4 regions of the Streptomyces sp. NPDC026515 genome follow, and region 2 is predicted to be linked to each of the others. Evidence: riboswitches for the same ligand, from Rfam matches in the RefSeq annotation. Region 2 holds a riboswitch; each other region holds the start of a gene.
What was found. A riboswitch is a leader RNA that binds a small molecule or an ion and turns the genes downstream of it on or off. The one in region 2 is predicted to bind cyclic di-AMP.
Positions count from the first base shown of each region.

Region 1: it holds a riboswitch for cyclic di-AMP, as region 2 does, so the genes downstream of both, ACZ4O3_RS13645 (transglycosylase family protein) here and ACZ4O3_RS32700 (transglycosylase SLT domain-containing protein) in region 2, are expected to answer to the same signal.
Region 3: it holds a riboswitch for cyclic di-AMP, as region 2 does, so the genes downstream of both, ACZ4O3_RS00605 (M23 family metallopeptidase) here and ACZ4O3_RS32700 (transglycosylase SLT domain-containing protein) in region 2, are expected to answer to the same signal.
Region 4: it holds a riboswitch for cyclic di-AMP, as region 2 does, so the genes downstream of both, ACZ4O3_RS22785 (C40 family peptidase) here and ACZ4O3_RS32700 (transglycosylase SLT domain-containing protein) in region 2, are expected to answer to the same signal.

Region 1 covers NZ_JBVHQD010000006.1:112,044-114,236, reverse strand. The annotation lists gene ACZ4O3_RS13650 (transglycosylase family protein) at 32-1,039, shown strand; cyclic di-AMP (ydaO/yuaA leader) riboswitch at 1,248-1,419, shown strand; gene ACZ4O3_RS13645 (transglycosylase family protein) at 1,423-2,094, shown strand.
Region 2 covers NZ_JBVHQD010000018.1:177,701-179,893, forward strand. The annotation lists gene ACZ4O3_RS32695 (HAD family hydrolase) at 1-677, shown strand, start outside; gene ACZ4O3_RS32700 (transglycosylase SLT domain-containing protein) at 687-1,175, opposite strand; cyclic di-AMP (ydaO/yuaA leader) riboswitch at 1,181-1,376, opposite strand.
Region 3 covers NZ_JBVHQD010000001.1:143,134-145,326, forward strand. The annotation lists gene ACZ4O3_RS00600 (M16 family metallopeptidase) at 1-721, shown strand, start outside; cyclic di-AMP (ydaO/yuaA leader) riboswitch at 914-1,077, shown strand; gene ACZ4O3_RS00605 (M23 family metallopeptidase) at 1,090-1,845, shown strand; gene ACZ4O3_RS00610 (GntR family transcriptional regulator) at 2,057-2,193, shown strand, end outside.
Region 4 covers NZ_JBVHQD010000010.1:243,244-245,436, reverse strand. The annotation lists gene ACZ4O3_RS22790 (DUF1996 domain-containing protein) at 1-672, opposite strand, end outside; cyclic di-AMP (ydaO/yuaA leader) riboswitch at 1,021-1,195, shown strand; gene ACZ4O3_RS22785 (C40 family peptidase) at 1,204-2,193, shown strand, end outside.

The sequences.
Region 1 (2,193 bases), on a different contig from region 2:
CGGTCACCGCTGTCGCTCGAAAGGTTTCCGCATGCTCTCCGGGAACGGTCGTCACCGTCGCCCCCGTCAGGCTCCGGCTCTTCTCGTCGCGGCCGGCGTGACCGGCTCGGCCATCGCCATCCCGCTCCTCGGAGCGGCGAGCGCCAACGCGGCCGACGGCAGCACCTGGGACAGGGTGGCCGAGTGCGAGAGCGGCGGCTCCTGGAGCATGGACGCAGGCACCGGCTACTACGGCGGCCTGCAGATGTCCCAGGACGACTGGGACGAGCACGGCGGCCAGGAGTACGCCAGTACGCCGGACCAGGCGAGCCGTTCGCAGCAGATCGCCGTCGCCGAGAAGATCCTCGCCGACCAGGGCACCAAGCCCTGGCGGACCTGTGCCCTGTTCGCCGGGCTGTCCTCGGACGACGCCTCGGTGAACGTCGACACGGGCCTCGGCGGATCCGGTGACACGTCCGGCTCCTCCGACTCGTCCCCCGGGCTGTCCGATTCGTCCTCTTCATCTGGTTCATCGGATTCATCTGGTTCATCGGATTCCGGCTCGTCCGACTCCTCGCCGGACGCGTCGGGCGCCACGGACCCGGACTCGGCCACCCCGTCCCCGAGTGCGAGCGACGACTCCGGCAAGGGCGCCTCCACCGGCTCCACGAAGACGGACAAGTCGGGATCCAAAGGCTCTGGTGCCTCGAAGGTGAGCGAGAACCCCGTGGTTCCCGAAGCCGACGACTCGGACAATTCGTGGCAGACGGGCAGCTCTTGGGATCTGGTCGACACGGGGGCCGTCGGCAGCAGTGGCAAGCATCGTGGTGGCTCAGCGGACGAAAGCGTGACAAACGGTCAGAGTGCGACGTCTTCCGGACGTCACGCCTCCCCGGGTGCCGGCACCTACACCGTGCGGGACGGCGACACGCTCGCCTCCATCGCCGACTCCCTTGACCTCGACGGCGGATGGCGCGCGCTCTTCGCCGCCAACAAGGCGGACATCGGCACCGACCCGAACCACATCGCCCCCGGTCAGACCCTGAAACTCGGTAGCTAAACGGATTGAAACCGGCGGGAGTTGACGCTTCCACCCGCCCTGTTTCGAAGCCAAATGTCCGCTTTGGTGAAAGTGTGGGATGAGTCTCAGAAGCCCTGATCATCTTTGATATTCGCCGGATCGCCTGTTTACGGTCGAGGCCGCTCGTCACCACGAGCCCCGGCCGTCGCAACGCCGAGTCCTGCCAGCGGCCACCCGGGAACAGTCGTCGCGTCAAGCGCCGTAGGCAGGAGCGGGGGACCCAAGGTAAGTGCCGGGACCGGTGGTTGAGGCTGCCGTGTCCGGCTCGGGGTGAAGCCGCGCACCGTGAGGTGTGCGGCCGGGCAACTCATTCGGCCCGAACCCGACAGCTCACCTCGCAGGCGTCGGTGAGGGGATCCTCCATGCTGTTTTCCGGCAAGGGCAAGCACCGTCGTCCGTCCAAGGCCGCCCGCGTCGCCGCGCTCGCCGGCGTCACCGGTGTCGCCATCGCCGCTCCGCTGATGGCCACCGGCACCGCCTCGGCCGCCACCGCCTCCGAGTGGGACGCCGTCGCCCAGTGCGAGTCCGGTGGCAACTGGGCCATCAACACCGGCAACGGCTACTACGGCGGTCTGCAGTTCTCCGCCTCCACCTGGGCCGCGTACGGCGGCACGCAGTACGCCGCGCAGGCCAACCAGGCCACCAAGGCGCAGCAGATCGAGATCGCCGAGAAGGTTCTCGGCGCGCAGGGCAAGGGTGCCTGGCCGGTCTGCGGCACGGGCCTGTCCGGCGCCGCCCACACCGGCGGCAGCACCAGCTCGTCGAGCAGCAGCACCGCCACCCGCTCGACCGACACCCAGGCCGCCTCCCGCTCCGCCGAGCGTCCGGCCGCCAAGAAGACGGTCACCACCCCGACCGGCAAGAAGGTCAAGAAGGGCGACGGCGAGTACAAGGTCGTCAAGGGCGACACGCTCAGCTCGATCGCCGAGAAGCACAAGGTCAAGGGTGGCTGGCAGGCGCTGTTCAAGCTGAACAAGGACATCGTCGACGACGCCGACTTCATCTACCCGGGCCAGCAGCTGCACCTCAAGTAGGCCCCGGGAGGCGGGCGCCCCGAAGTGGCAGGCGGCGCCCGGCCGAACCACAGCGCTCACACAACCGTGGTCCCCGCGGTGAGGACCACATGAGGGCCA
Region 2 (2,193 bases):
TCGTGGTGACCGGCCGCCCCGCGCCGAGAGTGCGCCCCCTCCTGGACGACCTCGGTTGCGCGGGACTCGCGGTCTGCGGCCAGGGCGCCCAGCTCTACGACGCCGGCGCGGACCGGCTGCTGTGGTCGGTCACCCTGGACCGGGAGCTGGCCGAGACCGCCCTGGGCAAGATCGAGGCCGAGGTCGGGCAGGTGTACGCGGCGGTCGACCAGGACGGCGTGGACGGGCTCACGCTCATCGAGCCGGGCTATCTGATGCCCCACCCCACGCTGCCCGCGCTGCGCGTGGGACGGCGGGACGACCTGTGGTGCGCGCCCATCAGCAAGGTGCTGCTGCGCCACCACACCCTGTCGGACGATGAACTGGCGGCCACCGCGCGCGCGGTGGTGGGATCGCTCGCGACGGTCACCATGTCGGGGCCGGGAACGGTCGAGCTCCAGCCGTGCGGGGTGACCAAGGCGACCGGGCTGGCACTGGCCGCCGACCATCTGGGGCTGAGCCCCGAACGGGCCATCGCCTTCGGGGACATGCCCAACGACATCCCCATGTTCGACTGGGCGTCCTACGGGGTGGCCATGGCCAACGCCCACGCCGAACTCAAGGCGGTGGCCGACGAGATCACCCTGTCGAACGAGGACGACGGCATCGCCGTCGTCCTCGAAAGGCTCTTCACCTGACGGCGCCGGTCAGTACGCGCCGTGCACGTTGTCGATCGAGCCGTACCGCGCGGCGGCGTAGTTGCAGGCGGCGGTGATGTTCGCGACCGGGTCGTAGACGTCGAACGACGTGCCGTCCACGTGGTAGGTCTTGAACGTCGGGTCGATCACCTGGAGCAGGCCCTTGGAGGGGATGCCGGCGGCCGCGTTGGAGTCCCAGAGGTTGATGGCCCGCGGGTTGCCGGAGGACTCACGCATCACGTTGCGGTAGATGCCGTTGTAGCTGCCCGGAATGTTCTTTTCGGCCATGATCGCGAGCGACTCGCGGATCCAGCCGTCGAGGTTGTTCGGGTACCCGGCGAGCGTCGTGGACGCCGTCGAGGTGGTGGAAGTGGCGGCGGAGGCGGCGGTCGCACCGATGAGCGGGAGGGCGAGAACGGCGGCGCCGGTACCGGCGACGGCGAGCGTGCGGACGACGCGGTTACGGCGGGGACGGCGGTGCTGAGGGGCAGCAGACATGTCGTGGTTCCTCTCCGTCGCCTGCGGGGTGAGCTGTCGGGTTCGGGCTCGGGGAGTTCCCGGTCGCACCGCCCTGAGGCGAGGCGACTTCACCCCTAGCCGTTCCGGTACGACGTCCGTCGGTGACGTCGGTCGCCCGGTCCGGCGACTTACCTGGTTCCCCCGCTCCTGCCGTGCGAATGGACTCGTTGATGGTCGCGACGGGCGGCGGCAGGATTTGGCGTCCGCCCGGTGAGCCGGAACGTATGCGAGAGCACATGTCCGGAACAAGTACCTGATTCCCCCAACACGCCGATTGACCTTGATCTGAGTCGTATGGGGTACTTGATCCTTTGCGGTTGCCAAGCCTCAACTCGCCGACAAGGAAAGGAGAGAGAGGGTCGCCTTACCGCCTCGGTGGCACTCAGGGCCACGTGACCCACTTCACGAAGTGGCAATTACGGCGAATCGAACAAATGGGGATTGATTGAATCCGCCTTTCCGGGTATCGAGGGAATAGCCCCGCTCCGCCATTTGTATGGATTGCCTCGATTGGGGCGAATGGAGTGGTGCACATCACAAGCAATTTCATGGATTGTCCGAATTGCCTTGTTAAGCGGAATTTCGCTTCGAGGTGAGCGGACCGACGGACCTGGGCGGGTGGATGCCGAGGTGCCGGGAGTTCCCGTGTGGCGGTACGTGATTCCGGTCACGCCGAGGGCGGGGCGCAGGCGTCACGACTCGGCGGCGGCAGAGCGATCGTCCATGCGCGGGTGTCCTCCGTGGGAGCGGAACCTCCGCCCCCTCGCGCGTCGTTGTCCTGGCGGCCGTCCGGGGAGTGGGGGTCACGGCGAGCGCCATGAGCGGCCCGGGCGCGCGGGTCCTCGTCCCGAGGGGGACGCGTCCCGAGGAGTGCCGACCGCGGGAGCCCCCGACCGTGTTCACGCCTCGTCCGTGCCGAGGCCGCGCCGTCGGCTGCTCGCGGGTCGTGAGTCCGCCCGCACCGCGTCGGCAGGGACCGGGCCTCACGCGCGCCCGC
Region 3 (2,193 bases), on a different contig from region 2:
CGAACTGCTCGGCGAGACCCTGGGCGCCTGGCGCGGCACGGCCGCCCAGCCCCGGCCGGTGCCCCCGGTCACCGCGGACGACACCGGCCGTGTCGTCATCGTGGACCGCCCCGGGGCCGTCCAGACGCAGCTGCTCATCGGCCGCGTCGGCGCCGACCGGCACGACCGTGTCTGGCCCGCCCAGGTGCTCGGCACCTACTGCCTGGGCGGCACCCTCACCTCCCGCCTGGACCGCGTCCTGCGCGAGGAGAAGGGCTACACCTACGGCGTCCGTGCCTTCGGGCAGGTGCTGCGCTCCGCTCCCGACGGCAGCGGCGCCTCGATGCTCGCCATCAGCGGCTCCGTGGACACCCCGAACACCGGCCCGGCGCTCCAGGACCTGTGGACGGTGCTGCGCACCCTCGCCTCCGGGGGCCTCACGGACGCCGAGCGTGACGTCGCCGTGCAGAACCTGGTCGGCGTGGCGCCGCTCAAGTACGAGACGGCGGCGGCCGTCGCCGGCACCCTGGCCGACCAGGTCGAGCAGCATCTGCCGGACGACTTCCAGGCCACCCTCTACCGGCAACTGGCCGCCACCGGCACCGTGGAGGCCACCGCGGCGGTCGTGAGCGCCTTCCCGGTCGACCACCTGGTGACGGTCCTGGTCGGCGACGCGGCGCAGATCAAGGAGCCCGTCGAGGCCCTCGGCATCGGCGAAGTGACGGTCGTCGCCGCGGAGTAGCGGCACGCGCGCGCCCGGAGCCCTGGTGACCCTCGGGTCACCAGGGCTCTGAAATGTCCGAATTGAGGCGGAGGTTGCCTGTCTGCCCTGTGGGATGCGCGACAAAAACCGCGATCCGTTTGAGGATTGCGGGGACGCCCTCATAGGTTCTTCCGGACTGTCCGCCAGGCACCGAGCCGCGCCCGCGGCACCGGACAGTCATCGCCGAGTCCCCGTACGGCGCGAGCCAGGGGAGCCGGGGACCCATGCAGTCCCTGGGGTGAATCGGACGCCCGCGCGAGCCGCGAGGGCGCCCGTAGGAGACCTTCCTGCTCCGAACCCGTCAGCTAACCCGGTAGGCGAGAGGGAAGGAAAGGACCAGCCTCTACATGGCGTTCATGTGCGCCTCCGGGAAGCACCGTCGTCCCGGCCGGGTGAAGCGCACCACCGCGCAGGCCGCCGGTATCGCGGCCCTCACCACCACAGGTGTCATCGGCACCGTCTCGGCAGCCCCGGCGCTCGCCGCGGAGAACTCGGTCGAGCAGACCGGCCTCACTCCGGTGATCACGGTCAGCGACTCGGTCGCCGAGCAGATCGACGCCCAGGCAGCCGCGCAGACGGCGGCCGCCGAGCGCAAGGCGGCCGAGGAGGCCGCGCGCAAGAAGGCGGCAGCCAAGGCCAAGAAGGAGCGCGAGGCCGAGGTGCGTGCCGCGCGGGAGGCCGAGCGCAAGCGTCTCAACGCCTTCGTCGCGCCGATCTCCGACTCGTACGTCTCCACCGGCTACCGGACCGGCGGCTCCCTGTGGTCCTCCGGCGCCCACACCGGCATCGACTTCCACGCCGCCACCGGCACGGTGGTGCACGCGGTCGGTACCGGCACGGTCGTCTCCACCGGCTGGGGCGGCTCGTACGGCAACCAGATCGTCATCAAGATGGCCGACGGCATGTACACCCAGTACGGCCACCTGTCGTCGATAGGAGTCTCGGTGGGGCAGAAGGTCACCCCGGGCGAGCGGATCGGCCTCTCCGGCGCGACCGGCAACGTGACCGGCCCGCACCTCCACTTCGAGGCCCGCACGACCCCGGAGTACGGCTCGGACGTCGACCCGGTCTCCTACCTCCGCAAGCACGGTGTCGACGTCTGACCCGAACGCGGCGACGACCGTGTGACGTCACGCGGCGAGTGTGCCGAAGCCCCGGCTCCCGAGCCGGGGCTTTCGTCGTTTTCGTGAACCCGATGTCCAAAAAATATGCATGGATTCAGGGCCGCCGTCGGAAATTCCCGCTCATTGCAATAGAGTCACGGAACGGACGCCACTCGGCGGCGTTTCACGGGGATTAAGGCGGAGGTCGGACATGCGTATTCCGGCGCACTCGGTATGCACGGCGATCCGGGACGACATCGTCGCGGGTGTCTACGAGCGCGGCAGCCGGCTCACCGAGGAACTCCTGGCCCGCCGCTACGGTGTCTCGCGCGTCCCCGTCCGCGAGGC
Region 4 (2,193 bases), on a different contig from region 2:
GGAGACACCCGGCGCCACGATCACGTTGTCCGAGTTGAACAGCCCGTTGGCGTTGACACCGCAGCTGGAGGAGAAGGTGCCGGTGGAACCGCCGGACTGCTCGGCCGGGGTCGTGACATTGGGCTGGACGGTAGTGATGTCGGCGTAGTCGGCGGCGACGGGGCCGTTGCCGCCCTGGCCGCCGATGCCGGTCCCGGCGCCGGCACCGGCGCTCGCGCTCTGGCTCGGTGTGGCGCCGTCCTGCGGCGACGCCGACTGGCCGCCGCCCTGGTCCGAGGAGCGCAGGGTGCAGGCGGCTAGGTCGTCGAGGCCCTCGGGGCGGTCGCCCTCCCGGCCGATGGCGTCGGCGACGCGCTGGAGGGATTCGGACCGCTTCTCCTTCAGCGGACCCAGAATCGTCTGGTCGGCGAGAGAGGGGTCCTGCCGGATCGCCGCCGCCGACTCCTTGAGCTGCTGGTAGGCGGCCGCGATCTGCTGGTCCAGCTGCGCGAGTTCACCGTCGACGTCGGCCCGGGCCGCGTCGGGCACGTCCGTCAGACGGCTGCCGACGTCGGGGCAGTAGACGGTCGGCGCGGACAGCACCTGGGCGGTCTGCCCGGCCTGCTGGTCCGAACCGCCTTCGGTGGCCGAGGCGTAGACGTTCACCGCGACCAGTGTTGCGCCGCCGAGCATGAGGGCGACCGCTGCGAAGGTCGCTCGTTGTGCGCCGGTCGGGCGTCTGCGCCTGTTGGGTCTCAAGGTCGTTCCCCTGCGTGTCGTGGTCGGGCGGGCCGGACATGGAAATCCCCCGGCCTATACGCGGCCCGGCGCCACCGTGTTCAACGGCCCCACGAATTCACGGCGATCTCATAGGAAGCAGCCGTCCGGTCACCCACGACACCGCTCCGGCACCTCGAACGCTACGACGAACATCACAATTACGTATCGGACATTAGCCACTTCAACCTTCACACGAGTGACACAAGTTGGCTAAGTTGACGGGCAAGCCGCTCGGCTCCCCCCGGCGAATCCCGTCGGGCCGCGCGGCCTCCGCCCAATCCGGTGCCCAACGGGGCCTCCCGGAGCCGGGGACCCAACCGAACCACTGGGGTGAATCGGCCAACTGCCCTGAGGGGCGACGGCCGTAGGGCATGCCTTCCGGATCGACCCGCCCGAACCCGACAGCTAACCCGGTCGGCGGAGTACGGAAGGAGCACGACCCCCATGGCGCCCGAGAGCCGTGACGAGGTTCGACAGCGGATCGACAGCCTCTACGACCAGGCCGAGAACGCCACCGGGAACTACAACGCCACACGTGCGATGAACGGGGGCTCGCGGTCCCGCGGTGTCCCGCTGTTCAAGCGGCCCCGGCGTGACGACCCGGGCCTCGACAGCATCGCCCGCGAGTGGTTCGACGGAGCGCGCTCGCGGCTGGGGCCGAGTGTCCCGGCGGCGCTGCCCTCCGACCGGCAGCCCGCCCGTCCCGGCCCGCGACGCCCCGTCAGCGCCATGGCGGCCGACCTGCTCGGCCAGTTGGAGGGCACCGGCGCGGCCCGGCCCGAGCTGACCGCGGGGCCGTCCGCGAACAGCGACATCGAGGTCGTCCGCGAACCGGCGGGGCGCCCGCTGGAACTGACGGCCGGATCCCCCGCGGCACTGCCCCCGGGACCGTCCAGCTCGCCCAAGGCGCTGCCCGCCGCCGCGCCGCACCGGGCCACGCCGGGCACGTCCAAGACCAAGTACCAGCTGAAGATCGCCAAGGCGCGCGAGCTGCTGTCCCAGCGCACCGGACAGCGCGCGATCGCCGCGCCCGAACCGGCCGCGCCCGCTCCCGTCCCGGCACCGGCACCGCAGGCGGCCCAGGCCCCCTGGCCGGCGCCCGAGGCCCAGGTCCCCGCGCGGCAGTGGCCGGCCCCCGCCGGCATGCCGGAGCGGTACGGCGACACCGGCTCCTCGCGGGCCGCGACCGTGACGGAGACGACGGGTGGCATCCCGGTGGTGTCCGCGACGGACACCGGCACCTTCCGGATCATGACCCCGGGTGCCGTCCAGTCCCGGTTCCCGGCGAACACGGACGGCTCCCGCGTCATGACCCCGGGCGCCACCGACGGCTTCCCGCCCGTGACGGGTGCTGAGACGGGTGCGATGCCGGCCGCGAGCGCGGGCGACACCGGCTCCTTCCGGGTCATGACGCCGGGCGCCACGGGCACGTTC